DNA from 2 places in the Frankia sp. CeRuru1 genome. Region 2 is predicted to be linked to the other one. Evidence: riboswitches for the same ligand, from Rfam matches in the RefSeq annotation. Region 2 holds a riboswitch; the other holds the start of a gene.
The links. A riboswitch is a leader RNA that binds a small molecule or an ion and turns the genes downstream of it on or off. The one in region 2 is predicted to bind cyclic di-AMP.
Positions count from the first base shown of each region.

Region 1: it holds a riboswitch for cyclic di-AMP, as region 2 does, so the genes downstream of both, AC08OP_RS00450 (transglycosylase family protein) here and AC08OP_RS11770 (transglycosylase family protein) in region 2, are expected to answer to the same signal.

Region 1 covers NZ_CDWWEW010000002.1:45,237-48,641, forward strand. The annotation lists gene rlmB (23S rRNA (guanosine(2251)-2'-O)-methyltransferase RlmB) at 150-1,241, shown strand; gene AC08OP_RS00450 (transglycosylase family protein) at 1,447-1,827, opposite strand; cyclic di-AMP (ydaO/yuaA leader) riboswitch at 1,830-1,996, opposite strand; gene AC08OP_RS00455 (peptide deformylase) at 2,493-3,405, opposite strand, start outside.
Region 2 covers NZ_CDWWEW010000132.1:5,388-8,792, reverse strand. The annotation lists gene fbaA (class II fructose-bisphosphate aldolase) at 1-409, shown strand, start outside; cyclic di-AMP (ydaO/yuaA leader) riboswitch at 1,328-1,563, shown strand; gene AC08OP_RS11770 (transglycosylase family protein) at 1,570-2,247, shown strand; cyclic di-AMP (ydaO/yuaA leader) riboswitch at 2,759-2,955, shown strand; gene AC08OP_RS11765 (transglycosylase family protein) at 2,958-3,405, shown strand, end outside.

The DNA of each region.
Region 1 (3,405 bases), on a different contig from region 2:
AACGGCCATGTCGAGGGATGCCCATGGCAGAGCTCCTCCGCCGAGCTCCTGCCGAGCTCTCGCTGAGCGCGCCCCGACACGCCGGTGTCGTCCGCCGTATACCGTGGTCACATGGTCATTCCCCGGGCGTGTCCTGGTCGGTGGTCCTGATGGCCGGCGCCGCTCGCCGGGGCGGTGGGATCGCCCGCGGCGGTCAGGGCGGTCGGGCCGCCAAGTCCGGTTCCCACCGCAAGGGGGCCTCCACGGGCAGCGGCGGTCACGGCCGCAAGGCGCTGGAGGGCCGTGGGGCCACGCCGCCCGCGCAGCTGCGCCCCGGCCATCCCGCCCAGCGTCGTGCGGCGGCGGCTGCTGCGGCCCGTTCCGCATCGGCCGGAGCCGAGCGGGGTCGAGCGGCTGCCGGCCGGCGCGGGGATGGTGGCCGCGCCGTCGCCGCTGCGGCCACCACCGGGCCGAGCGCCGCGGGGGGTTCCGCGGGGACCGGGCGCCCACGGCGGACCGAGGGCGACGAGCTGGTGGTCGGGCGCAACGCGGTGGTCGAGGCGCTGCGGGCCGGGGTGCCGTCGTCGACCCTTTTCATCGCCGGCGGGCTGGACTTCGACGAGCGGCTCGCCGACGCCCGCCGACTCGCCGGGCGGGCCGGGATCGCCGTGGCCGACGTCGGCCGCACGGATCTCGACCGGATGTGTGGCACCGCTCCGCATCAGGGTCTCGCCCTCGTGGTACCGCCGTTCCGGTATGCCCATCCGGATGATCTCCTCGCCCGCGCGCGCTCGTCCCCCCCCGGTCTGCTGGTGGCGCTGGACGGGGTCACCGATCCCCGCAACCTCGGGGCTGTGGTGCGCTCGGCCGCCGCCTTCGGTGCCCATGGCGTCGTCGTTCCGGAGCGTAGGGCCGCCGGCATGACCGCCGCGGCCTGGAAGACCTCGGCGGGGGCCGCCGCCCGGCTGCCGGTGGCGCGCGCCACCAACCTGGCCCGCACGCTCGTCTCCTACGCGGCGGGCGGCCAGTTCGTCGTCGGTCTGGCCGCGGGCGGCGAGGTGAGCATCGACGAGCTCACGATGGCGACCGACCCACTCGTCCTGGTGATCGGCTCCGAGGGACGCGGGTTGTCCAGGCTGGTCGAGCAGCGCTGCGACGTGAGGGTCCGGATCCCCATGGCGGGTGCGGTGGAGTCCCTCAACGCGGGGGTGGCCGCTGGGATCACGCTGGCCGAGATCGCCCGCCGCCGTCGGATCGGCTGAGCCGGCCGATCGGTGGGTCCGCCGGGTCTCCGCCGGGCGGGGCTGCGGACGTTGACCTGGCCGGCGTCGCCGTGGCCGGGAAACCGTGACCGGGAAACGTAGCGCGCAGCCCCGTGTCCCGGAGGGGACACGGGGCTGCTGGCCGCGCGCCGATCAGTACCGGCCGGGCGCGGACAGTGAAAGCTGGCGCGGGAAGTCGGGCAGCTCAGATCTTGTGACCCCAGCACGGCTTCGATGCGTACCAGGGGCTCGTCCCCTGCTGGGCGTACAGGATGCGGGCGCGGTGCCACTGCTCGGCGACGCTGGCGTGCTGCGGCAGACCCTTGCCGCCGACCCCGCGCCAGGTGCTGGGCAGGAACTGGAACAGTCCGCCGGCGCCGATGGAGTTGACCACGCGCGGGTTTCCCCCGGACTCACACGGAATCACCTTGGAGAGGAAGCGGTCGGCATTCGTCGACGCGTTGGCCGGCTGGGACAGCGCGAGGCCACCGCCGATCGAGGCCGCGAGAGTGGTGGCTGCGATCAAGGCCCGGGAACCGAGCCTGATGCGGTTGAGGCCACGAGCGAGCGAACGAGCGTTGGACATTGAGTTGCCCTTCCCCACGCCTGCGAGGTGAGCTGTCGGGTTCGGGCTGGGAATGCCCGGCCGCGCATCGCGGCTTCACCCCGAGAACGCCTTTTCGTGGCGCCCGGAATTGGTTCCCCCGCTCCTGCCGAAGGTTCGATTCTCGTCGAGCGGGGGCAGGATTCGGCGTGCCGCCCGACGAATGCCATCAGGTGACGGCACGGCAATGAACATAGCTGAGAGTGACCCAGGAAAAACAAGAGTACGTGAGGATGCACACAGTGCATCCTGTTTACTTGTTCCGATCTTTTTAATGGTGTTTCGCGCCCGCGTGCGCGCCCGATTCTAGAGGTTGTCCAGTGGGCTGGAAATCCCCAGTCCGTAGCTGGGTCGTCACGTTGACGGTAAACAATACGCGATGCGTGGAGAAACTGTTCCGCCGCGTGGTGATCAAGCCTCTGCTACCCGCTGCCGGCAATCTCTAACCAGGATCTGGAAAAATCTGTGCCGGCGTTCCGGCGGGCCCGCACCTATCGCCCGCTTTCCGGACTATACGGCACGAGGGAATCATGTCATATGTCGGATCTACCAGTCGGTGCCGGACACCCGGTCCCGGCGCTGCGTCGCCGCCAGCCGCCAGCCGCCATGCCGCCATGCCGCCCGCGAGGCGGGTGCGTTCGGGTCGGTCAGCGGTTGTAGGACCAGGCCGAGCCGGTACCCCGGTACTGCTCCACCGGGATTGGTGTGGTTCCGGCCCGCATCCGATCCGTGTAGAGCTGACCGTGCAGGTGGTCGATCTCGTGGGCGACAAGCCGCGCCAGCCCCTGCCGATAGACGGTGATGTGCCGGTTGCCGTCGATATCGGTGTGTTCGACGTGCAGCTCCAGCGGCCGGGGGACGAGGCCACGGACGTCAAAGAAGCTCAGGCAGCCCTCGTACTGCTCGTCGGTCTCCCGGGAGGTTTCGATGACGCTGGGGTTGAGCAGCGTGAGCGTGTCGCCGCCCGGGGTACGCACGATCGCCGCGGCGCGGTTGATGCCGACCTGCGGCGCGGCGATGCCCATGCCCTTGCCGAAGGTGTGCAGGGCGGATACCCGTTCGAGGGCGGAGGACAGCTCGGCGACGACCCGGCGCGCGTCCTCGGCCTCGTCGGGCAGGGCGAACGGGCGGGCCGACTGCCGCAGGATCGCCTCACCCTCCTGCACGATGCCAACGGCCGCCATCTGATCGCTGGGACGTGTTCCGGTCTCCGCGGCCGGATCACGTTCCGGCACGGTGGCCCGGAAGTTCCATTCCAGTCGGTAGCGGGCGTGCAGCGGCGGCTCGGTGGTCGACCAGGTGAAGATCCGCCGGTCGCCGGAGTCGGTGCGGGCGATTGCGGTCCGGAACGGGAAGGCATCGGCGGTCATCGACGTCTCCATGCCCCAGACCACGGGATCCAGCTCGGCCGGAAAGTCCAGCTGCACCGAGAGGAAACTCGTCGGTACCCGCACGGCACGCTGGAACCACGGCCCCCACTTCTCCCTGCTCACCTGGTAGCTGTAGTTGATCCATGCCGATTCGCCGGGATAGAGCGGAAATCGCCCTCGACTGTTCTCG
Region 2 (3,405 bases):
CGTGCACGGTGTGTACAAGCCCGGAAACGTCAAGCTACGCCCGACGATTCTGCACGAAGGACAGGAGTACGTCGCCAGGAAGCTCGGGCTGCCAGCCGGCGCGAAGCCGTTCAACCTCGTCTTTCACGGCGGTAGCGGGTCGGCTCTCACCGAAATCCGCGAGACGCTCGACTACGGGGTGGTCAAGATGAACGTGGACACGGACACCCAGTACGCATTCACCCGCCCCATCGTGGACCACGTGTTCAAAAACTATGACGGCGTTCTCAAGGTGGACGGTGAGGTCGGCGTGAAGAAGGCATACGACCCGCGTACCTACGGAAAGCTCGCGGAGAGCAGCATGGCGGCCCGCGTCGCCCAGGCGTGTGAGGACCTACGTTCCGCCGGCACCAGCCTCGGGCGGGCATAGTCCGGGCCAGGAGCGCACGCCGGCTGGCGGGATCGGTTCGTCGGATACCGTCCGGCCGGACCGCCGGCCGGCGGACAGGAGGCGGGCAGGAGGACAGATAGCCGCCGGCCGCGAAAACGGGCAACCGGGCAACCGCCGCCGCTCGTCCGAGGGCATTCTCCGGACCCCTCGACCCGACACTCTCCATCGTTTCCGGCGGACGGAACGACCGGCACGTGGCGGACATCCGACCCGCCCCGGTCCGATGCACGACCCGCCGATTTCCCGTACTATGCCGGCCCCCACGGTTCCCCGGTCGCTCCGACGGCTGGGGGACCACTGTTTACCGGGCGAGGGACCCCGCTCCTCGCGTAACGCCGCCTCCGCTGGCGACCAGCAGGTTTCGGCCACATTAGCGGACACGCACCGGGTCTTCGGTAACCGTTCACCTACCGCCCCGCCCCACGGAACCCCTTCGTCCACCGTGGCGGCCCGACAGGCAATTTTCACAATCGGTGTTCGATCGAATCCGCCGTGTGCAAAAATCACAACGCTGCAAGCTACCGCCCGATTTCCGTTGTTTTTCTCACAAAAACAGGCTTCAACGGACGAAGCGTAGTATCAGGCCGATCACTCGCGTCGATCTCGTAGCAGGGCCGTCACACCTTTGTTGACATGTCACACATCTGGCCTGATACGGGACTCTCCGCTCATCGTCGCCCATCGGCAAACAGGATGATCGGCCAAGCACAAATGCCTCCGCACGTCGTACCGCCAGGTTGATGAGCGGGCGCGCACGCGCGATACCAGGCCGTCGGTCCCTGCTCAAGCAGGCGCGCCGAGTGTGCTCTTTTTCACGCACCCTATTCAATGCTTGGCGACTCGCCGGGTGGCGTGGTTATGGTTTTCGCCGTGCCCGGCAACAACGCCGGGCATTCGTCGGGCGGCACGCCGAATCCTGCCCCCGGCCGACGATTTCTCGAACCGGGCGGCAGGAACGGGGGACCCATCTCCGAGTATCGAAAGGATTCGATGCTCTCGGGGTGAAGCCATGTGCGACGACCACACGGAAAGGTGTTTCCGGTGCGGCTTCCGTCTCCAGGGAATCCCTGGCACGGCCGGGCAGTTCCCAGCCCGAATCCGACAGCTCACCTCGCAGGCGTGGGGAAGGACCACAAGACATGTCCGACGCACGTATCAGTGGCCGACAATGCCGCGCCGGTACCCGCAGCCGGGCCCGGGCCCTCGTGGTCGCACCCGTACTCGCGGCAGCGGTGGGCGGCACCTTCGCGCTCAACCAGCCGGCCGGTGCGGCCACCACCTGGACGGGCCTGCGGCAGTGCGAGTCCGGCGGTGACTACACGATCAACACCGGCAACGCGTACTACGGCGCCTACCAGTTCTCCGCCAGCACCTGGCACGGCCTCGGCTACAGCGGTCTGCCGCACCAGGCTCCCCCGGCTGTCCAGGACGAGGCCGCACTCAAGCTCGCCCGGCGGTCCGGCTTCGGCCAGTGGCCGACCTGTGGCCGCGGGATGGGCGCCGACCAGCTCGCGGGCGGCTCGTCGAGCTCCTCGGGCCAGGCGTCGCGCACGGCGGAACGCAGTGAGCTGACGGTCAGCCCCATCTCCGTGAGCACCCCCGTATTCACCCGTAACCTGACGACCGCACTGGCCAGGCAGGTACGCGACGACGTGCGGGCCTGGCAGGCCCGCGTCAACCATCTGGGGTATCCGATCACGATCGACGGCCGTTACGGACCACGCTCCGCCGCAGTCGCCCGCGCCCTGCAGGCCGCCAAGGGACTCGCCGTCGACGGCATCGTCGGCCCGGCGACCTGGCGGGCCACCTTCAGCTGATCCTCTCTATCAGCTCTATCAGCTCTATCAGCTGATCCATTCACTCCGTCAGCTCCGTCAGCTCCGTCAGCTGATCTGTTCACTCCGCTCCCGCGACGGGGGACGACCGCCGCGGCAACCGGGCATCCCACCCCGGCGACACCGGTCAGGGGATCTCACCTCGACGACGGGCCGGCCCGACCGGCCTCCGGACGATCTCCGGTTGACGGCCCGTACGGGCTGGCCCGTGCAACCCACCACCAACATCACCCGGACCACACCCTGACCGGCCTCCGGCAGGGCCGCTCTTCGGCAGAGCCGATCTTCGGCAAGGCCGGCGAGGAACAGCAGGACCAGCGAGCCACCTGCGGAACCTGTACGGAAGTGGCACGATTCGCGCGATCCTCACTGGTTACTCCGGACCACCCCGGTTTGCGCTCCATGAGCGGTTCTCGCTAGAGTGCCGCTCACTCGCCTCGTCGGCGAGGCCGCCCGGACGGACGCCGAGTCCTGCCCCCGTGCGAGCGGCCGGAACGAACATCAACCGCAGCGGGCAGGAGTGGGGGACCCACATTTCGGGCGCCGCAAGCGGCGTCCTTGGGGTAAAGCCGGTGCATCCCGGTCCATGGTGGAGAGCGGTTCCTACTCGCCACCCGGGGTCGGATCCTCCGGCCGGGCCATCCCAGCCCGCACCCGACAGCTCACCCCGCAGGCGACGGGATTGGACTAACATGCCCTCTGGGCGTCGTGGCGGCAGACATCGAGCACCGCAGGCCCCATCGCCCGCCGGTCGCATCCTGCGCACCACCGGCGCGGTCACGGCCATCGTCGGCAGCGGCCTCGCGGTCACCGCGGCTCCGGCGGGCGCGGCCACCGCCGATGACTTCGCCAAGCTCCGCCAGTGCGAGTCCGGCGGCAACTACGCGATCAACACCGGCAACGGCTTCTCCGGTGCCTACCAGTTCGACGACCGGACCTGGCACGGGCTCGGGTACTCCGGCCGGCCGTACCAGGCGTCGCCCGCCACGCAGGACGAGGCGGCCGCGAAGCTCTACAACCAGCGGGGCTGGCAGCCATGGCCGTCCTGCTCGGTCAAGATGGGCCTGACCAACAACGGCCCGGCCAGTGTCCCGGGCGGCTCTGGCGACGTCATCCAGCAGGCCATCACCCCGGTGGAAC